3 regions of the Streptomyces sp. NPDC048523 genome follow, and region 3 is predicted to be linked to each of the others. Evidence: riboswitches for the same ligand, from Rfam matches in the RefSeq annotation. Region 3 holds a riboswitch; each other region holds the start of a gene.
The links. Region 3 has a riboswitch for thiamine pyrophosphate ahead of thiO (glycine oxidase ThiO). Riboswitches for the same ligand answer to the same signal wherever they lie in the genome.

Region 1 (7,216 bases), on a different contig from region 3:
CCACGGTGGTCGGCTTCGTCATCGGCCTGCTCTTCAAGCTGCTGATCTTCGTGGCCCTGGTCGGTGGACTCGTCTACGTCGTACGGAAGTTCATGTCGAGCTCCTCGTCGCGCAGCGACTGGTGAGCGTCCGGAGCGGGCGGGGTGACCGGTAACAGGAATCCCCCGTTCCCTCGGGCGAGGGAAGTTTCACTTACGGGTCGTATGCGTGCCGTGTCGGAGCGTTAAAGTCCGGAACTCGACGCGGGGACGACCCCGCGAGCGGAGTACACCCCCACCCGTGTTCCCCGCACGGGCTGCCCCCTCGCGCTCCGGGAGTGCCCCTTGGCCACGGTTGACACCGCACCCGCACAGATCGACGCCCGCTCGACGACGCCTCCCGCACAGCCGACGGCTTCGGAACGAACGACGGCTCCTGGAGGTCCGGCAGCTACGGGAGGTCCGGCAGCTCCCGCCCAGCCGACAGCTCCGGGACGGTCACCGGCTTCGGTACAGCCATCTGCTCCGGCCCGGCCGATGGACCCAGTACGGGCGTCGGCTTCGGTACGACCGACGGCTCCTGGAAATCCGGTAGCTCCTGCCCAGCCGACAGCTCCCGCACGGGCCTCGGCATCGGTACAGCCCCCTGCTCCGGCCCGGCCGACGGGCCCGGTACAGCCACCCCCTCCCGCCGGACCGATGGACCCGGTCCAGGCGTCGGCTCCCGCACAGCCGTCCGCTCCCGCGCGGCCAACGGGCCCGGTACGGGCGTCAGCCCCCGTCCAGCGGCACGCGGGGCCCTCCTCCGAACCTCCTGATCAGGCCCACTCCGCGACCCTGATCGGGTCCGTCCAGCGTGCGATGCGCCTGCTCGAATCCGTCGCGGAGCACGAGCACGGAGCCCCCGCCAAACAACTCGCCCGCGAGACCGGGCTGGCGCTCCCCACGGCGTACCACCTGCTCCGCACCCTCGTGCACGAGGGCTATCTGCGTCGCGACAAGGGCTTGTTCTTCCTTGGGGAGGCGGCCGAGCGGCTGAGCAGCAGTGGAGCCGAGCAGAAACGTCGCAGCACCGTCGTCGAGGCGCTTGCGCACTGGCGCGATCTGATCGGCGTGCCGGTGTACTACGCGCAGTACCGGGACGGAGAGATCGAGGTCCTCTGTGTCTCCGACAGCCCCGGCAGCCCGGCAGTCGAGGAGTGGGCCGACTTCCGTGAGACAGGGCATGCGCACGCCATCGGGCAGTGTCTGCTCGCCCAGCTCGACGACGAGGCCCGGCGTGACCACCTTGACCGGTACCCCGTGCAGTCCATCACGCCGTACACCGTCCGCGACGGCCACAGCCTGCTCCGGCGCCTGGAACGGACCGCGCGGATGGGCCCGGTGATCGAGCGTCAGGAGTATGCGCTGGGGACGGTGTGTGCGGCGATTCCGATCACGCTGGGTAACGCAGCGTCAACGATGGCCATTTCGCTGCCCGTCCATCAGGCGGACCGATTGCTGGCCGCCACCCAGCAATTGCAAGAGGAAATCGGTCGTCTGATGGGTTCGCTCGCGATCTCTATCAGTATCTGAAAACTCACTCCTTGTGATCTGTTGCTCACGTTCAGCAAGATGCCTCAATGTCAGAGGGATCAGTTCCGGCCGACGAAGGCAGATGACGGGGTAGGCGATGCGCGAGTCCGTACAGGCAGAGGTCATGATGAGCTTTCTCGTGTCGGAGGAGCTCTCCTTCCGTATTCCGGTGGAGCTCGGCTACGAGGCCTGCGATCCCTACGCGGTCCGGTTGACTTTCCATCTCCCGGGCGATGCCCCAGTGACCTGGGCTTTCGGTCGCGAGCTGTTGATCGACGGGGTGGGGCGGCCCTGCGGGGAGGGCGATGTACGGGTCGCGCCCGCCGGTTCCGACCTACTGGGCGATGTCCTGATCAGGCTTCAGGTCGGTGGCGACCAGGCCCTGTTCCGCTCGTCGACGGCGCCGATCATTGCCTTCCTCGACCGTACCGACAAGCTGGTGCCGCTGGGCCAGGAGACCGCGCTGGCCGATTTCGACACGCATCTAGACGAGGCACTGGACCGGATCCTGGCGGAGGAGCAGAGCGCGGGCTGACCTCTTACGGCGGCGGGGTGGCGGCTTCCTTCGTCAAAGGGTGGGAGGGTGCAGGAACGCTTCTGCCGGGGCGGGGACGGTCTGGTGGAGTGCAGGGTGGATCAGGCCTGCGTGGTGTTTCTGCCGAGGTGTGGACGTGGCGAATCCTGACGGCGGTGCCCGGCGAGAGGCCGGCGTGGGGGGTGGAAGCGATGTGGCGTGATCCAGTGCGCGTACGCACAGGTGCTATGGCGAGCGGGTCTCCTTGGACGAGTCGAGGAGCCGAAGATCCGAGAACAGTGCCTGGAAACACTGGAACCGCAGCCTGAGAGCCGGGACTCGGAGCTGAGCCCGGGGAACTGAGACCAGTAGACGGGAGCGGGGACTGGGAGCCAGACCGGAATCGGAGCCCCCAGGCATGAGGCGGGATCCGAGAACCCGGGCCGCAACCGAAAGTTTGCAGCCGTGAGCCGTGAGCCGTGAGCCGTGAGCCGTGAGCCGTGAGCCGTGAGCTGGGAACCGTGAGCCGTGAGAACGTGAGCCGGGAACCGGGGAGGGCAGTCCGGAACCAGAGCACCAGCGCAGGGGACTCAGAGCGAGTCCGGGAGCTGGAACGCGGACCGGATGCCGGAAGCCGGGAGCCGGTGGCCGGGATATCCGGAACGGATTCCGATGGCAGGACCCGGAATCCGGAACCTGGATCGGAGTCCGGGAACCGGAACTCCGGCCCACCCCCTCGTCCCCACTCAGTGCTTGCGTCGCCGCCCCTTCCCCCCGCGTCCCATTGCCGGGCGGCGGTCGGCCGTGCCCGCGCTTGTACTGGTGGCCGGTACGGCTGCAGACGTCCCCGTTGCCTCCGCCTCCGTCCCCGGTCGGTCGGCCGAGACCACCAGGGCCGCGAGCACCGTGGTGACCGGTACCGAGGCAACGAGGCCGATCGAGCCGACCAGCGTGCGCACGATCTCCTCCGCCACCAACTCGCTGTTGGCCACGCCCCCCACGCTGGACTGCGCGATCGAGAAGAGCAGCAGCAGCGGCAGCGCCGCGCCGGCGTAGGCGAGGACGAGGGTGTTGACGACGGACGCGATGTGGTCGCGGCCGATCCGGATACCCGCGCGGTACAGCCCCCGCCAGCCCATCGTCGGGTTGGCCTCGTGCAGCTCCCAGACCGCCGAGGTCTGCGTGACCGTCACGTCGTCCAAGACACCGAGCGAGCCGATGATGACGCCGGCGAGCAGCAGACCACTCATGTCGATCGACGGGTACAGGCCGTGGATGAGCCCGGTGTTGTCGTCCGTGTTGCCCGTCAGCGCTGCCCAGCCGATGAACTGCGAGCCGAGGGTACCGATCAGCACCAGCGAGATCAGCGTCCCCAGTACCGCCACGGAGGTCCGGGCCGACAGACCGTGGCACAGATAGAGGGCGATCAGCATGATGGCGCTCGCCCCGATCACCGCCACGAGCAGTGGGTTCGAGCCCTGGAGGATCGCGGGCAGGATGAAGAAGTTCAGCACCATGAAGCTGATGGCCAGCGCGACCAGCGCCATGACTCCGCGCAGCCGCCCGACGACCACGACGGCGAGCGCGAAGATACTGGCGAGCAGCCCCATCGGGAACCTGCGGTTCACGTCGGCGACCGAGTACTGCAAGTCCCTGGGCGCGGAGGGCTCGTACGCGACCACGACCTTCTCGCCCTCGTGCAACTGCCGTGACTGGTCCGGCTGGACGATCTCCGTGAAGGTGCGGCCCTTGTCGTCGCCGGTGTCGACCCGGATCGTCGCCTTCTTGCAGGTGCCGTTCGCCCGTTGCTCGGCGGAGGAGCCCTCGGCGGTTGAGGTGTCCCCGGTGGGGGCCTCACCCGAGGCGTTCACCGACTTGCAGCTGACACTCACGACCTTGGTGACCGTGGCCTGCTGGGTCTGCCGGTCGAAGCCGACTCCGGTGCGTTCGTGTGCCGGGGCGCCGCCGGGCCACAGCACCGCGAGCCCCACCATCACGGCTACGCCGAACGGGATGAGGATCGCCGCGATGACCTTGCGCAGGTGCTTGGATACGGGAGTTGCCGGTCCATGGCCATGACTGTGCGAGTGGCCGTGCCCACCGCCGGAACCGGGCCCGCTCCCATGCCCGTGCGCGTCACCGGGACCTCGCTCGTCACCGGAACCCTGCCCGTCACCGGAACCCTGCCCGTGTCCCTCGCCGCCATGGCCGCCGTCGCCACCCCCCAGGCTGCCATCGCTGCCCAGGCCGCCGTGACTCGCGCCCTGCCCGTGGCCGTAGCCGTGACCGCCGCCATAGCCGCCATCGTGCTCATGTTCATGCTCGCGCCGGCCGCCGGTCTCACCGGCCAGGCGGCCGCCCCGGCCGTCTCCGAAGCCGCCGCGGGAACTGCTGCCGGGGCCGGGCCCAAGGCCGTTTCCGGAGCCCGGTCGGCGCGGAGGCTCGGGAGGCGGGTAAGGAGGCTGATGCGTCGTGGTCACCGACCGATCATCGCAAGAACGACAGGGGCCCTCTGTTCACCGCGCCCGAAGTGACGCTAGCGTGGAGCCACCTTTGTACACGCGGGAGCTCGGAGCACCGGGCTGAGAGGGCGCTGACCTCCGTCCCAGCGATGTTTCACGTGGAACGTCATCTCGACCGAGTGATGTTCCCCACGAAGCGTCGGCAGACGGAAGCCGCTGCGTCGACCGCCGAACCTGTTACCGGGTAATGCCGGCGTAGGGAGTAGGTCTCATGACCATCAAGGACGCGCGCACGCCTGCCTCCGACCAGCTCGACGGGGAGGCCGGGAAGTCCACCGGCTGGCACAAGGCGTACATCGAGGGCTCTCGCCCCGATCTGCGGGTGCCGGTCCGTCAGGTGCACCTCACCAACGGGCAGTCGGTCACGCTGTACGACACGTCGGGCCCGTACACCGATCCGCTCACCGAGACGGACGTCCGCCGGGGCCTCGTGCCACTGCGGGAGAACTGGATCATCGCCCGCGGGGACACCGAGGAGTACGCGGGCCGTCCCATGCGCCCGGAGGACGACGGGATCAAGCACACCTCACCGCGGGGTGGTCTCCGCAACCTCGACGCGGTCTTCCCGGGGAGGTCCCGCCAGCCGCGCCGTAGCCGTGACGGCAAGGCGGTCACGCAGCTCGCCTACGCCCGCCGCGGCGAGGTCACACCGGAGATGGAGTACGTGGCCATCCGGGAGAACGTCTCTCCCGAGGTCGTGCGTGAGGAGATCGCGGCGGGGCGCGCGGTGCTGCCGGCGAACGTCAACCACCCGGAGATCGAGCCGATGATCATCGGCAAGCGGTTCCTGGTGAAGGTCAACGCCAACATCGGCAATTCCGCGGTGACCTCCTCCATCGAGGAGGAGGTCGAGAAGATGACCTGGGCGACCCGGTGGGGAGCCGACACGGTCATGGACCTGTCCACCGGCCGCAACATCCACACCACCCGCGAGTGGGTGCTGCGCAACTCCCCCGTCCCCATCGGCACGGTGCCGCTCTACCAGGCTCTCGAGAAGGTCGACGGTCGCGCCGAGGAGCTGACCTGGGAGATCTACAAGGACACGGTCATCGAGCAGGCCGAGCAGGGCGTGGACTACATGACGGTCCACGCGGGCGTGCGCCTGGCGTACGTACCTCTGACCGCGAACCGCAAGACGGGCATCGTCTCGCGCGGCGGCTCGATCATGGCGGCCTGGTGCCTCGCGCATCACAAGGAGTCGTTCCTGTACGAGAACTTCGAGGAACTGTGCGAGATCCTCGCCGCCTACGACGTCACGTACTCGCTGGGCGACGGCCTCAGGCCCGGCTCGATCGCGGACGCCAACGACGAGGCGCAGTTCGCGGAGTTGCGCACGCTCGGGGAACTCAACCGGATCGCGAAGCGTTTCAACGTACAGACCATGATCGAGGGCCCGGGACACGTCCCGATGCACAAGATCAAGGAGAACATCGACCTTCAGCAGGAGATCTGCGATGAAGCTCCGTTCTATACGCTCGGCCCGCTGACCACCGACGTCGCGCCGGCCTACGACCACATCACCTCCGGCATCGGTGCCGCGATGATCGCCTGGTGGGGCACCGCGATGCTCTGCTACGTCACGCCCAAGGAGCACCTGGGCCTGCCCAACCGTGACGACGTCAAGACGGGTGTCATCACCTACAAGATCGCCGCCCACGCGGCCGACCTCGCCAAGGGACACCCAGGCGCCCAGGAGTGGGACGACGCCCTCTCCGACGCCCGCTTCGAGTTCCGCTGGGAGGACCAGTTCAACCTGGCCCTCGACCCCGACACGGCCCGGGAGTTCCACGACGAGACCCTCCCGGCCGAACCGGCCAAGACGGCCCACTTCTGCTCCATGTGCGGGCCGAAGTTCTGCTCGATGAAGATCTCCCAGGACATCCGCCGCCGTCACGGCGGCAGTCAGGAGGAGATCGAGGAGGGGATGGCGCAGAAGTCGAAGGAGTTCGCGGCGGCGGGCAACCGGGTCTATCTGCCGATCGCCGACTGATGTAGGCGAGCCGTCGGCGGGTGGCCCGTGGCCGGGTCTTCGGCTTGCGCTCCCCGCGGTGGGGGCGCAAGCCGAGGGACTGCCGGGAGTTACTCCGGCTGGTGTTCCGGCCCCCCGAAGTCCGGGCTGGTGTAGTCCGGGCTGGTGAAGCTCGGGCGGGCACCGGAGGCTCCGTCGTCCGGGCTGCTGAAGCCCGGGCGGTCGTAGCCGAGGCTGGGCATCCGGCTGGGCGGTGCGGGCGGTGCCGTGTGGTGCAGTGCGGCGGTGCCGGGATCGGCGAGGGCGTCTCTGAGGAAGGGGAGCAGGCCGCGTTCCAGCAGGGCCTCGCGCCAGGCGTCCTTCGCCCGTGCCACCTCCTCGCTGAGTTCGCCGTACGCCGCGTCCGGCGAGGGCCGGTTGTGCAGTGCGGTGAGCAGCAGGCCGCAGGCGGCGACCAGGATCGCGGCCGCGGTCAGGGCGCCGAACACCCATCCGATAGTGATCATGGCGTGGGCGAACGCCGGCGGTGGGCTGAGCATCTGGAGGACGTAACCCACGAGCAGGAAGATCGCCGCGGCGATTCCGGCGAGGACGGGCGTCAGAACGGCGGCGACGGCGACGGCGCCCGCACCGGCGTTCTCGGCGACCTCTCCCATGG
Region 2 (7,216 bases), on a different contig from region 3:
GGATGCTCGGTTGGTCATCGACATGCTGGTGGGGGCGTTGCAGCGTCTCTTGGTCTACCCGGAACAGGGGTACATGATCAGCCAGCCGGTACCGGATGACGTGCGTGAGGCGTACGAGCGGCTGTGCCACGAGGGTTTCACCAGCCGACTTCTCGCTACTGACCAGCACTCCGCATGATGCCCCCGTTGCGTGGCTCGGCCCCGGAAGAACGAGAAGCGGCGATGAGTGCGTTCCGCGCGGTGCTCACCACAGACCCCTTGAGCGACGAGGCGCCGCCCATCCGAACGCATCACGGCCACGATCTGTCACCGCTACTTGGCAATTGATCTTCGATCGGTCCTGGGACCTGTTACAGGTTTCTCTACCTCATCAAGGGCCCGCGCAAAGCGCGGGCTGGCCCCTTGGGCCTGGCCCCTCTGCGCCTTCGGCGCCGGGGCCTGGCCCTGGGGCCGCAAGCATGTTACGGCCCAGTTGGTAGAGCCCTAGACGGGCATGGCCACGGTCAGAACGATGCCTCCGGCGGGGGATCGGCCGGCACCGGGATGGAGGGGGCGCCGTTCGAGGCCGCGGGTCCGTAGGGGCGTGCGCAGGGTGCTCCCATCCCGTCCACCATCGACCCAGGCAGAGCCGAGCAGACGCGGCCCATGGCGTCCAGGTCGTTCGTACAGTGGCGCGCTCCACCTGGACGCCATGAACCACGCCCGCTCCACAGTGTGTGGGTCGACGGCGGACGGGATGGGAGCTGGGGTGAGTGGTGGGTGAAGCAGGTCGCGAGGCGGCCACCCTCAATCTGTAGGAACGACTCTCAACTGCCTTCGCGGTGATCCACTATGGATGGATGGACGCGGGGGTGGCAGCGGTTATTGCTGGTGTGGCTGGCATGGTCGGCGCACTCGGAGGCGCTGTGGCTGGAGGTGTAGCCGCAGTGCGCGGGGCGCGAATCGGCGCAGAGAAGACCTCTGCGGCTCTCCTGAAGCAGACGCAGGATCAGGCAGAGATTGAACACCGTCATTGGGCGCGGGAGCATCGACGGTCGGCGTGTTCACAGCTCATGGAGCATTACTCGGAGCTGACTGGAGCCTTGGCGCGGTCGGTAGGCGCTCTTGGACGCGGGGAACTGCCCGCTGACGAACATCACCAGGCCGTGGACACTCTGTCGGTCTCCATGGCACCGGTGAGCCGTCAACTGGATCTGTGGGGACCACCTGAGCTACGCAGCGCAGTGGGTGAGCTCATGGCTACAGTGATGGCTGCCGTCTACCTGATGAAGGAGTGGGCTCACGCCGTCGAAACATCGGCGCCCGACATAGCAGTACGCCAGGCGTGTTACGAGCACCTTGAGCTTGGGCCCACGTACAACTCGTTCGTTGCTATTGCGGGTGAAGTACTACGCAACCCAACGTAGAGGCTGCTCGGCGGGACGGACGCAGGGAACTGTCAAGCCACTGATTGATGTCTGACATCAACGGCTGACACCAACAGCAGCGGACACGCGTGTACGAGAGCAGCCCCCAACGGTCGAGAGAACCTCACCAGATTAGGGTCTCGCCACTTCCCATGGGGCCCGTGATCGACCTGATAAGGATGACGTCAAACCGCAAATTCTGTGTACCGCACGGGGTCGTACTCCACCAACTAGCGGCCCCGTGGGCTCAACTTGGGCATTGAGAATCATTCGACCTCTGACTCAGCGGATCACTAGAACTCTGGTTGCAGGGTTTCCTTGATCCTGTGTCAAGTCGGATTGCAGTCCGGCGGGGTTGGTCAAGTATCGGTTCGGGTCGTACACCAGAGCAAAAATACCCCGACAGTCTGGATGCTTTGCGTATCTGTTCCAGTCAATTGCAAGTTCTTCGCCCACTCTCCTATCGGTAAGTGATTCACGTGTCATCTTCGTCTCGACAACAATGCCAACTGTTGGCAGGAGGAAGTCAACCCGAGACCGGCCGCCTCCATGCTCCGGTACGTAGTCCTCTGGGCGGACATCGTCGTACATCAAACGAAGACAAGCACCCACCAGCACCTGTAGATCTTCTTCCTTTTGGATCGTGGGTGGTGGCACGTTCGGCTTCTTTGAGTTTTGCAAGGACTGCAAAAAACTCGGGAACCTGGTGAACGCTTCTGCGATTTCCGCCAGCAGTGGGGAGACCTCGGCGACTGTGTAGATCTCCGCCTGAAGCAGTGAGCGTTGAGTGTGGAAACATTCGAGGAAAGTCGAAGAATACGGATGGGACCACTTCGGAAATGGCGAATCTGGCGATGTGGGATCGTAGAATTGGTTCACTTCTAGAGGCTTTGCAAGGAACGACTTGATTCGTTTGATAACCGCGCCGCCTTCGTACATATCTTTGAACTGCTCGCGGGAAATCTCTGAGATGAGGGGGGTGGCTCGCACGTACCAAGACTGATACCTCTCCTGCCCTGCCCTTAGCTCGTCTCGCGTTACAGTTCCTCGCTGTTGCCATTTAGAAACAAGTGATTCGATTTCGTAGGCCTCATCGACCAGTCGTTCGATTTCTGCACGCCTATTTGTCGACATCATTGCGACGGCACCTTCCTCTCAATGGATCATTAGCATCCCAGACGGCACCGACATCGAGGGGTCGACCGGAAGGCCAGCATGGTCGAGACGGGACTACCTCGGGGTTCTGGCAGTTGAAGGCATGGCTAAGTCCTGGGCCGTCCCTGGGCCGTCCCTGGGCCGTCCGAAGCCGACCAACGTCGACAGTCGGCACCCACGGGTGACCACCCCCACCCCGCTCTGGCCTGGGCTCCGCGAGTTGATCTGCCACACTGGAAGGGTTATGCCTGCACCCGGAGAACTCACTTTCATCGCCCCCCGCGGAGCCAAGAAGCCGCCGCGGCATCTCGCCGACCTCACGCCCGCCGAGCGCAAGGAGGTCGTGGCCGGGATCGGGGAGAAGCCGTTTCGTGCGAAGCAGCTCTCGCAGCACTACTTCGCGCGGTACGCGCACGACCCGGCGCAGTGGACGGACATCCCGGCGGGCTCGCGCGGCAAGCTCCAGGAGGCGTTGCTTCCCGAGCTGATGACCGTCGTACGGCATCTGTCGACCGACCAGGGGACCACGCGCAAGACGCTGTGGCGGCTGTTCGACGGGACGCTCGTGGAGTCGGTGCTGATGCGGTACCCGGACCGGGTGACCATGTGCATCAGCTCGCAGGCGGGCTGTGGCATGAACTGCCCCTTCTGTGCCACCGGGCAGGCCGGGCTCGATCGCAATCTGTCCACCGCCGAGATCGTGCATCAGATCGTGGACGGGATGCGGGCGCTGCGGGACGGGGAGGTTCCGGGCGGGCCCGCTCGGCTGTCCAACATCGTCTTCATGGGCATGGGTGAGCCGCTCGCCAACTACAAGCGTGTCGTCGGCTCCATTCGCGCGCTCACCGATCCCGCCCCCGACGGGCTCGGGCTCTCGCAGCGCGGTATCACCGTGTCGACCGTCGGGCTGGTGCCCGCGATCCAGCGGTTCTCCGACGAGGGCTTCAAGTGCCGGCTCGCGATCTCCCTGCACGCCCCCGACGACGAACTGCGCGACACCCTCGTCCCCGTGAACACGCGGTGGAAGGTGCGCGAGGTCCTCGACGCCGGGTTCGAGTACGTCGAGAAGAGCGGGCGCCGGCTGTCCATCGAGTACGCGCTGATCCGGGACATCAACGACCAGGCGTGGCGCGGTGACCGGCTGGGACGGCTGCTCAAGGGCAAGCCGGTACACGTCAACCTCATCCCGCTGAACCCGACTCCGGGGTCCAAGTGGACCGCCTCCCGGCCCGAGGACGAGAAGGCCTTCGTGGAGGCCATCGCCGCCCACGGTGTGCCGGTGACGGTCCGGGACACCCGTGGGCAGGAGATCGACGGGGCCTGTGGCCAGCTCGCGGCCACCGAGCGGTAGTCTGACGACCGTACGTACGTACATCTTCATATCCGACAGGGGAGCGCCACAGCGCTGAGAGTGCGGCAATCGGGCCGCAGACCCTCTGAACCTCGCCCAGGTCATTCTGGGTAGGAAGTTCGGTCATCACCGTGAACAACAAGAAGTTCTGTGCTGTCGTCGTCGGCCTGGGCCTGGTCACGCTGTCCGCGTGCGGCTCGTCGTCCGACGACTCCGCAAGCTCCGGCTCCAAGACCGTCACGCTCGTCAGCCACGACTCGTGGGCCGTCTCCAAGAGCGTCCTCGCCGACTTCGAGAAGAAGTCCGGCTACCGGGTCAAGGTCCTGGAGGACGGCGACGCCGGGCAGGCCGTCAACAAGGCGATCCTCACCAAGGACAACCCGCAGGGCGACGTCTTCTTCGGTGTCGACAACACGCTGCTGTCCCGCGCGCTCGACAACGGCCTCTTCCAGCCGTACGAGGCCAAGGGCGCCGATCGGATCAAGACCGGGTACCGGGTCGACGGGGACAAGGTCACGCCCATCGACACCGGTGACATCTGCGTCAACTACGACAAGGCCTACTTCACCGCGCACAAGCTCCAGCCGCCGACGTCGTACGACGATCTGATCAAGCCCGCCTACAAGAACCTCCTCGTCACCGAGAACGCCTCCACCTCCTCGCCGGGCCTCGGCTTCCTCCTCGGCACGGCCGCGAAGTACGGAGACGACGGCTGGCAGGGTTACTGGAAGAAGCTCAAGGCCAACGGCGTCAAGGTCGTCGACGGCTGGGAGCAGGCCTACAACGAGGAGTTCTCCGGTTCCGCCGGGGGCAAGAAGGCGAAGGCCGACCGGCCGCTCGTCGTGTCGTACGCCTCCTCGCCGCCCGCCGAGGTGATCTACGCCGACCCGAAGCCGAAGACCGCCCCCACCGGGGTCGCGCAGGGCACCTGCTTCCGGCAGATCGAGTACGCCGGACTGCTGAGCAACGCGAAGAACACCAAGGGCGGCAAGGCCCTCGTGGACTTCCTGCTCACCAAGGAGTTCCAGCAGGACATGCCGCTCAACATGTTCGTCTATCCGGTCATCGACGGCGCCCAGGTGCCGGCCGAGTTCACCGCCTACGGTCCGCAGGCCAAGGATCCCGAGACCATGGACCCGGCGAAGATCGCCGACAACCGTGACGACTGGGTCAAGTCATGGACCTCGCTCGTACTGAAGTAAGGCCCCGCAAGGGCGTCAAGAACGCGGCGGCCCGGCTCGGACTCGTGGCCGTGCCCGTCGCGTTCTTCGCCGTCTTCTTCGCCTATCCCGTCGCCGCGATCGTCACGCGCGGACTCAAGGCGGGCGGGACCTGGCATTTCGGCAGGATCGCCGACGTCCTCGCCCAGCCGGACATCCGGCACGTCCTGTGGTTCACCACCTGGCAGGCGCTCGCCTCCACCGCGCTCACGCTCCTGATCGCGCTCCCCGGCGCGTACGTCTTCGCGCGCTTCGACTTCCCCGGCAAGCAGATCCTGCGGGCCGTGGTCACCGTCCCCTTCGTGCTGCCGACGGTCGTCGTCGGTACGGCCTTCCTGGCGCTGGTGGGACGCGGCGGGCTGCTGGACGACCTGTGGGGCGTACGGCTGGACACCACCGTGTGGGCGATCCTGCTCGCGCATGTCTTCTTCAACTACGCGGTCGTCGTACGGACCGTCGGCGGCCTGTGGGCCCAGTTGGATCCGCGTCAGGAGGAGGCCGCGCGAATGCTGGGCGCGTCCCGGCTCCGGGCCTGGCGGACGGTCACGCTCCCGGCACTCGGGCCCGCCGTGGCCGCCGCCGCTCTCATGGTGTTCCTCTTCACCTTCACCTCCTTCGGCGTGGTGCAGATCCTCGGCGGGCCGACCTTCTCGACCCTCGAAGTGGAGATCTACCGGCAGACCTCCGAGATCTTCGACCTGTCCACGGCCGCCGTGCTGACGCTGATCCAGTTCGTCGCGGTGGGCGCGGTCCTCGCCCTGCACGCGTGGACCGTACGGCGCCGGGAGACCGCGCTGCGGCTCGTGGACGCGTCGCTGACCGCCCGGCGGCCGCGCGGCGCGGGGGAGCGGGGGTTGCTGGCCGGGGTCGTGGGCTGTGTCGCCGTACTCCTCGTGCTGCCGCTCGCGGTGCTCGTCCAGCGGTCGCTGGATGCCCCCGGCTTCGGCTACTACCGGGCGCTGACCCGCAGCGACGGCGGGATCTTCCTCGTCGCGCCGATCGAGGCGGTCGGGAACTCGCTGGAGTACGCCCTCGCCGCGACCGCCATCGCGGTGGCGGTCGGGGGCCTGGCGGCGGCCGCGCTGACGCGGCGGGACGCGGGGCGGTTCGTACGGGGCTTCGACGCGCTGCTGATGCTGCCGCTCGGGGTGTCCGCGGTGACCGTGGGCTTCGGGTTCCTGATCTCCCTCGACGAGCCGCCGCTGGACCTCAGGCAGTCCTGGATCCTGGTGCCGCTCGCCCAGGCGCTGGTCGGGGTGCCCTTCGTCGTGCGGACCATGCTGCCGGTGCTGCGGGCCGTGGACCACCGGCTGCGGGAGGCCGCGGCGGTGCTCGGGGCCTCCCCGTGGCGGGTGTGGCGGGAGGTCGATCTGCCCATGGTGCGGCGGGCGTTGCTGATCGCGGCGGGCTTCGCCTTCGCCGTGTCGTTGGGCGAGTTCGGGGCGACCGTGTTCATCGCACGGCCCGACAACCCGACCCTGCCGGTTGCCGTGGCCCGGCTGCTCGGGCGGGCCGGCGACCTCAACTACGGCCAGGCGATGGCCCTTTCGACGATCCTGATGGTGGTGTGCGCGGTGGCGCTGCTGGTGCTCGAACGGCTGCGGACCGACCGGACCGGGGAGTTCTGATGCTGCTGAGCCTCGAGGACGCGACGGTTCGGTTCGGCGGGCGGGCCGTCCTCGACGGGGTCGGTCTCGATGTCGCCGAGCACGAGCTCGTGTGTGTGCTCGGGCCCAGTGGCAGCGGGAAGTCGACACTGCTGCGGGCGGTCGCCGGGCTTCAACCTCTCGACGAGGGACGGGTCCTGCTCGACGGGCGTGACCAAGGCGGGGTGCCGGCGCACAGGCGCGGAGTCGGGCTGATGTTCCAGGACCATCAGCTGTTCCCACAGCGGGACGCGGGCGCCAACGTGGCCTTCGGGCTGCGGATGCAGGGGGTTTCCAGGGCTCGACAGGACGAGCGGGTGCGGGAGTTGCTCGACCTCGTCGGGCTTCCGGGGGCCGGTCGGCGGGCCGTCGCCGGACTCTCCGGGGGTGAGCAGCAGCGGGTCGCGCTGGCCCGGGCGCTCGCTCCCCGGCCCCGGC
Region 3 (7,216 bases):
GTCTCCAGGCCGGCCTCGTCCAGCCGGTCCCGGGCCTGTGCCTCGGTCTTCGCCAGGAGGGCCGGGACCTGCGTGAACTGGCCGGAGTTGATGTACCAGACGCCCGCTCCGAGCCCGAGGGCCAGCAGGACCGCGGCGACGATCAGGAGCGGGCCGCGTCGGGAACCGCCCGAGGAGCGGCCACGCCGGGACGGCGGGAGCGGGGGACTCTCCAGGACGCTGGTGCGGTGGTACACCGGCTCGGGTTCGTCCTCGTTGACCGGCAGCAGACGCGGCACCGTCAGGGCGCGCGGGATCACGCTCGTGCTGTTCTCGGCGCCGGCGTACTCCACCGACAGCGCCTGCGGCGGCACCGCGTCCAGCTGGTCGGCGCTCAGCCGGCCATACGCCTCGCGGGTCTGCGCGAGCAGTGCCACGGCGTCGTACGGACGCAGATCCGGGGTGCGGGCGGTGGCCGACGCGACCAGTTCGTCCAGTTCGTACGGCAGCCCCGGGACCACGGCCGAGGGAGGTGGGACATCCTCGTGGAGGTGCTTGTAGAGGACTATGGCGGGGGAGTCGCCGTCGTGCGGCTGGCTGCCGGTCAGCATCTCGTACAGGACGACACCGCACGCGTACACGTCGACGCGGGCGTCCGCGGCGCCCGGCTGCTCGATCTGCTCGGGTGAGAGATAGGACACGGTGCCGAGGACGGCTCCGGTGCTGCTCGTCACCGTGTTGACCGACCGCACGAGACCGAAGTCGGCGACCTTGACCCGGCCGTCGTCCCCTATCAGGACGTTCTCCGGCTTCATGTCCCGGTGCACGAAACCGGCGCGGTGCGCGGCGCCGAGCGCGGCGAGCACCGGTTCCAGGATGTCCAGGGCGGCGCGCGGCTGCAGGGCCCCGCGCTCGCGCAGCACGTCACGCAGGGTGCAGCCGGCGACGTACTCCATGGCGAGATAGACGTACGACCCGTCGGTGCCCTGGTCGAAGACCTGCACCACGTTGGGGTGGGCGAGCCGGGCGACGGACTTGGCCTCCCGGATGAACCGCTCGACGAAGGTCCCGTCCGCCGCGAGCGCGGGGTGCATCACCTTGAGCGCGAGCACGCGGTCCAGGCGGGTGTCCAGGGCCCGGTAGACCGTGGCCATCCCGCCGACCGCGATCCGCGCGTCCACGCGGTAGCGGCCGTCGAGCACCTGCCCGACCAGCGGGTCCTGAAGGGTCGTATCCACGCAGGCGAGTGTACGAGCCGCCGCTGACAGTCGATTCGGTTCGACCCGATCGGGGCGGTACTGCAGCCGAGCTGTGACGAGGATCGCACGTGGGGGACGCGCGCCTCTCGAGGCAGGTGCACCGGACGCATTCAGCCCTGGGTGCGACTCACTGAAAAGCCGGCCGCTCCGGATCCAACGCCGCCAGGCCCTCCGCAGGAGACGACGCCTGCGCGAAGTGCCGCCGGGGAATCCGCCCTGCCCGCCGCGCCAGCCGCCCCGCCTCCACCGCGTGCCGCATCGCGTGCGCCATCAGCTCGGGCTCCTGCGCCCGCGTCACCGCCGAGGCGAGCATCACACCCGCGCACCCCAGTTCCATCGCCAGGGCCGCGTCCGACGCCGTGCCCGCCCCCGCGTCCAGGATCACCGGCACGCGCGCGTGCTCGACGATCAGCTGGAAGTTGTGCGGGTTGCGGATGCCGAGGCCGGAGCCGATCGGCGAGCCCAGCGGCATGATCGCCGCGCAGCCCACGTCCTCCAGCTTGCGGGCGAGCACGGGGTCGTCGTTCGTGTACGGCAGCACCGTGAAGCCGTCGTCGACCAGCGTCTCCGCCGCGTCCAGCAGCTCTATGGGGTCCGGCAGCAGGGTGCGCTCGTCGGCGATGACCTCCAGTTTGACCAGGTCCGTGCCGAGCGCCTCGCGCGCGAGGCGGGCCGTCAGGACCGCCTCCCCGGCGGTGAAACAGCCCGCCGTGTTCGGGAGCACCCGGATGCCGAGCTTCTCCAGCACGGACAGCACCGAGCCGTGCACCGAAGGGTTCACCCGCCGCATCGCGACCGTCGTCAGCTCCGTGCCGGAGGCGACCAGCGCCCGCTCCAGCACCTCCGGGCTGGGCGCGCCGCCCGTGCCCATGATCAGCCGGGACGAGAAGGACGTACCGCCGATGGCAAAGGGATCGTCGGCCATGGGTCAGCCTCCTTGGACGGCGGTGAGGACTTCCACGCGGTCTCCCTCGGCGAGGGGCGTCGAGGGCCACTGCGTGCGCGGGACGACGGTCTCGTTGAGCGCGGCGGCCACCCCGGAGGGCGCCGGCGTCAGCGCCCGTACGACGATGTCGAGAGCCGTGCCGGGAGCGAACTCCCTCGGCTCTCCGTTGACGGAGATGTTCATACCGGCTGCTCCAGGAGCTCCGTGGCGGCGAAGCGCCTCGGGGTGAACGGGCGTGCCACGTCGGGGAGCTCACCGGTCGTCAGGACGTGCGCCATGGCGTCCCCGGTGATCGGCGTGAGCAGCACGCCATTGCGATAGTGGCCGGTCGCGAGCACCAGCCCGGCCAGTTCCGTGGGTCCGAGCAGCGGGGCGTTGTCCGGGGAGCCCGGGCGCAGTCCCGCGCGGGTCTCTGTGAGCGGCAGTTCGGTGATGCCGGGGACGAGTTCGTGGGCGTCCCGCAGCAGCTCGTACACCCCGCCCGCGGTCACCGTCGTGTCCCACCCCAGCTCCTCGCTGGTCGCGCCGATCACCAGCTCGCCGTTCTCCCGCGGCACCAGATAGACCTGGCTGCCGCGGACCACGGCCCGCACCGTGCGGCTCAGGAAGGGCGCGTAGCGCGGAGGAACGGTCAGCCGGAGCACCTGGCCCTTGACGGGCCGTACCGGGGGCAGGACGTCCGCGGGGATCCCTTCGAGGCGGCCGCTGAGGCTTCCGGCGGCGAGCACCACCTGGCCCCCGCCCAGCTCGTCGCCGTCAGTCGTGGTGACCCCCGCGGCCCGGTCCCCCGCGACACGGAGGCCCTTGGCCCACGCGCGGTGGAAGACGACACCCGCCTGCTCGCACGCGGCCAGCAACGCGCGCGTGAGGCGGCGCGGATCGATCTGGTGGTCGCCGTCCACCCGCAGCCCGCCCCGCACCCCGGGCGCGAGCATCGGCTCCAGCCGACGGCACTCCCGGCCGGACAGCCACTCCGACTCCAGCCCCGACTGCCGCTGGAGCGCGTGCAGTTCGCGCAGGTGGGCGCGGTCGTCGGCGTCCAGGGCGACGGCGAGCGTGCCGCACCGGCGGTAACCGAGATCCTGTCCGGTCAGTTCGGTGAGCTCGGCCACGAAGGCGGGATAGCGCTGGGCGGAGGCGAGGTTCAGGCCCAGCAGGGTCTGCTCGCCGTAGTGCAGTTCGGTGACCGCGGCCAGCATCCCGGCGGCCACCTGGGCGGCCCCGCCGCCCGGCTCGGGGTCCACGACGGCCGTGGTGAGACCGCGCTGCGCGGCCCGCCAGGCCGTGACCAGGCCGATGATGCCGCCCCCGACGACGAGGACGTCTGACGTACGTGAGGACATGGGCGTCCAGCCCCTCCCTTCGCCGGCATGACCCGGATCAGGTTCGTACGGTCGGAGGCCGCCAGCCTCCCTCTCAGCCCGGTGCGTCCGGGCTCCCGCGAGTGCTCTACGTTGGCCACCCTAGCCCGTGCCCGTGTGCCGCTGTAAGGGAGCCTCGCGCCATGTCCCGCTCGCTCGACGGTCTCGTCCTCGCCCCGGTGGCCGATCAGGCACCGGGTCAGGTGGGGACGCGGACCCGGTTCACCTACCACGAGAAGGACGGGGAGATCTGGGCCGAGTACGCGGGCGGCGACGTCGTACGCGGCCATCTCGTCGGCACGCGCGCGGGGGACCGTCTCGACTTCCGGTACGTCCAGCTCAAGCCCGACGGGACGACATCCTCCGGGCACTGTGTCTCGACGGTCGTGGAGCTTCCCGACGGCCGGGTGCGGCTGGAGGAGACGTGGGAGTGGGAGTCGCAGCCGGGCAGCGGGACGAGCGTTGTGGAGCAGGTCACGGAGCACGACTCCTGACTGACTGATTGTCAGGTGACTATGGTGATCAAATGAGCGAGCAGATGCAGGCGCAGGCGCAGCGGCGGGTGGTCGTGGTCGGCGCGGGCATGGCCGGGGTGCAGACCGCGGTCGCCCTGCGTGAACAGGGCTTCACGGGAACCGTCACGCTGATCGGCGCGGAGCCCCATCAGCCGTACGACCGTCCGCCGCTCTCCAAGGCCGTGCTGCTGGGCAAGGCCGAGGGATCCGCCTTCGACCTTGACTTCGAGGCCCTCGGCATCGAACTGCAGCTCGGCCGCGAGGCACTGGGCGTGCGCCCCGACGCGCACGAGCTGGACACCGAGGCCGGGCCCTGCCCGTACGACGTCCTGGTCATCGCCACCGGCGCCGAGCCGATCCGGCTGCCCGGCACGGAGGGCGTGCCCGGCGTGCATCTGCTGCGCACCCTCGACGACGCCGAGCGGCTGCGCCCCGTGCTCGCCCGGCAGCACGACATCGTGGTCGTCGGCGCGGGCTGGATCGGCGCCGAGTTCGCCACCGCCGCGCGTGAGTCGGGCTGCGCGGTGACGGTCGTGGAAGCCGCCGACCGGCCCCTCGCGGGCGCGCTGCCCGCCGAGGTGGCCGCGCCGATGGCCTCCTGGTACGCCGACGCCGGGGCCGATCTGCGGACGAACGCGCGCGTGGAGCGCGTCGAGCCGGGCGCGGTCGTCCTGGACGACGGTTCCCGGGTGGCCGCGGGCGCTGTGGTGGTCGGTATCGGCGCCCGGCCCGCCACGGCCTGGCTCGCCCGTTCCGGCATCGAGCTGGGCGCCCACCGCGAGGTCCTCGCCGACGACCGGCTGCGCACCTCCGCGCCGGACGTCTACGCGGTCGGCGACTGCGCCTCCTTCCCCTCGGCGAGGTACGGCGAGCGCCTGCTGGTCCACCACTGGGACAACGCCCTCCAGGGCCCCCGCACGGTGGCCGCCGACATCCTGGGCGAGACCCCCACGGTCTACGACCCGGTCCCGTACTTCTGGTCCGAGCAGTTCGGCCGCTTCGTCCAGTACGCCGGCCACCACGCGTCCGCCGACACGACCCTGTGGCGCGGCGAGCCGTCCGGTCCCGCCTGGACGGTGTGCTGGCTGCGCGAGAACCGCCTGGTGGCCCTCCTGGCGGTGGGCCGGCCCCGCGACCTGGCCCAGGGCCGCCGCCTGATCGAGGCGGGCACGGAGATGGACCCGGAACTCCTGGCAGACCCGGCGAGACCGCTCAAGGCGGCGACGGCGTAGGCGGCCCGGGCCCGGCGATTCCGGAGCGGCGAGGGCGTGGGCGGCCCGGTCCGGCCACGGAGGTCGGCGATGGCACCGGCAAGGTCGCCCCGGTGAAGGCCTCCGGCAAGGGCGACGAGTCCGTCGCCTTCTCCGTCGCCTCCGACATGGACGACGAGGCGACCGGACCCCGTATGCCGCCGCCGGCGACCACGGCGGAGGCGGACCACCGTGTCGTGACCCGGGCAAGGCCCTTCCGTCGCGGCGGCGCAGTCGGGTGATGCTTGACGCGCCTGACCTGCCGGCGGTCACGCTTTCGGCCGTCTGGGCAGGGTGTCGGCGACGGGTCGCGGTCGGCGAATTGCGGTGCCGGGTCGCTCGGCGGCGCGGCCTGGGGGTGCCTGATGCCCCTGACCTGCCGGCGCCACGCTTGGGCTTTCCGGGCGAGGCGCCGCGCAATCGGACGCCACCGGCGATCACAATGGCGCGTCGGCCGGCGGCTTGGTCCGGTGGCGCGACCCGGTACTGCTCGATGCCCCTGACCTGCTGCCGGCCTCTCTTTCGGCCCCTGGGCCACCCTGACCGCACCCGGCGATCAGCCATTCCGTCGCCCCGTCGGAGGTGCCCCGGCTTCCGACTGTCAGTGCGGGATGGCACGCTTAATCCCGTGACCGAGATTGACGCAAAGATCGATGCTCTCGTCCCCGCCTGGCTCACCCTCCCCGACATCGCAGAGATGCTCGATGTCGAGGTGACGCGTGTGCGGCAGCTGGTCAAGGAGGGCCAGCTCATCGCCGTACGCCGTGGTGAGAACCGCGCGCTGCACGTGCCCGCCGCCTTCATCGACGTGGCCGAGCAGAAGGTCGTCAAGGGCCTGACCGGGACCCTGACGCTCCTGAGGGACGACGGCTTCACCGACGAAGAGATGCTGGAGTGGCTCTTCACGCCCGACGACAGCCTGCCCGGCACCCCCGCGCAGGCCCTGAGCGAGAATCGCGGCACGGAGGTGAAGCGCCGGGCCCAGGCGCTCGCCGTCTGATCCGAACCACACCGGCGTACGGGCCGTGACCACCGAGGCCACGGCCACGGTCCGGCACGGCCCGTACGCCACCGAACCCGGGGGAGACACACGCATGCCCGACACCGCCCGCACCCAGCTCGCCGACGCCCGCGTGTACCTGTGCACGGACGCCCGCAGGCGCCAGGGCGACCTCGCCGAGTTCCTGGACGCGGTCCTGGCCGGCGGTGTCGACATCGTTCAGCTGCGGGACAAGGGCATGGAGGCGGCCGAGGAACTTGAGCATCTGCGGGTGTTCGCCGACGCCTGCGCGCGGCACGGCAAGCTTCTCGCGGTCAACGACCGGGCCGACGTCGCCCACGCGGCCGGTGCCGACGTACTGCATCTGGGCCAGGGCGACCTGCCCGTGCCCGCCGCCCGCGCGATCCTTGGCGACGACATCCTCATAGGCCGCTCCACCCACGCCGAGTCGGAGGCCGCCGCGGCCGCCGTGCAGGACGGCGTGGACTACTTCTGCACCGGCCCCTGCTGGCCGACCCCCACCAAGCCGGGCCGGCACGCCCCCGGTCTCGACCTGGTCCGGTACACCGCGGCCCTCGGCACCGACCGCCCCTGGTTCGCCATCGGGGGCATCGACCTCGGCAACCTCGACGAGGTCCTGGAGGCCGGTGCCCGCCGGGTCGTGGTCGTCCGGGCGATCACCGAGGCCGACGATCCGGGCGCGGCCGCCGCGGAGTTCGCGAAGCGGTTGCGTGACACGCGGTGACGGGCCGGTGCCGACCGGGGAGGCCGGTCGCATGATCGGCCCGGTGTCCGAAGGATGGACAACAAGTCGACAAAACGGGCAAATTTCCCTGATCTGGTTGGGTGACCGCTGCCCCCTGGCTAACCTGCCGGTATGGCCCTAGGAACCGCATCCACCAGGAC

Region 1: it holds a riboswitch for thiamine pyrophosphate, as region 3 does, so the genes downstream of both, thiC (phosphomethylpyrimidine synthase ThiC) here and thiO (glycine oxidase ThiO) in region 3, are expected to answer to the same signal.
Region 2: it holds a riboswitch for thiamine pyrophosphate, as region 3 does, so the genes downstream of both, ACGFWE_RS36120 (thiamine ABC transporter substrate-binding protein) here and thiO (glycine oxidase ThiO) in region 3, are expected to answer to the same signal.

What each region holds. Positions count from the first base shown of each region.
Region 1 is NZ_JBICWQ010000005.1:200,428-207,643, reverse strand. Features, by position in the region: gene ACGFWE_RS26505 (DUF5326 family protein) at 1-125, shown strand, start outside; gene ACGFWE_RS26500 (IclR family transcriptional regulator) at 816-1,553, shown strand; gene ACGFWE_RS26495 (SsgA family sporulation/cell division regulator) at 1,651-2,088, shown strand; gene ACGFWE_RS26490 (YibE/F family protein) at 2,814-4,313, opposite strand; TPP riboswitch at 4,619-4,808, shown strand; gene thiC (phosphomethylpyrimidine synthase ThiC) at 4,801-6,579, shown strand; gene ACGFWE_RS26480 (hypothetical protein) at 6,669-7,216, opposite strand, start outside.
Region 2 is NZ_JBICWQ010000009.1:112,426-119,641, forward strand. Features, by position in the region: gene ACGFWE_RS36105 (YdcF family protein) at 1-178, shown strand, start outside; gene ACGFWE_RS36110 (hypothetical protein) at 1,689-2,543, opposite strand; gene rlmN (23S rRNA (adenine(2503)-C(2))-methyltransferase RlmN) at 2,806-3,912, shown strand; TPP riboswitch at 3,940-4,047, shown strand; gene ACGFWE_RS36120 (thiamine ABC transporter substrate-binding protein) at 4,044-5,114, shown strand; gene ACGFWE_RS36125 (iron ABC transporter permease) at 5,090-6,760, shown strand; gene ACGFWE_RS36130 (ABC transporter ATP-binding protein) at 6,760-7,216, shown strand, end outside.
Region 3 is NZ_JBICWQ010000002.1:229,251-236,466, reverse strand. Features, by position in the region: gene pknB (Stk1 family PASTA domain-containing Ser/Thr kinase) at 1-1,217, opposite strand, end outside; gene ACGFWE_RS10010 (thiazole synthase) at 1,366-2,163, opposite strand; gene thiS (sulfur carrier protein ThiS) at 2,167-2,367, opposite strand; gene thiO (glycine oxidase ThiO) at 2,364-3,527, opposite strand; TPP riboswitch at 3,525-3,636, opposite strand; gene ACGFWE_RS09995 (hypothetical protein) at 3,689-4,039, shown strand; gene ACGFWE_RS09990 (FAD-dependent oxidoreductase) at 4,072-5,292, shown strand; gene ACGFWE_RS09985 (hypothetical protein) at 5,385-5,552, shown strand; gene ACGFWE_RS09980 (Rv2175c family DNA-binding protein) at 5,939-6,310, shown strand; gene thiE (thiamine phosphate synthase) at 6,405-7,055, shown strand; gene metF (methylenetetrahydrofolate reductase [NAD(P)H]) at 7,188-7,216, shown strand, end outside.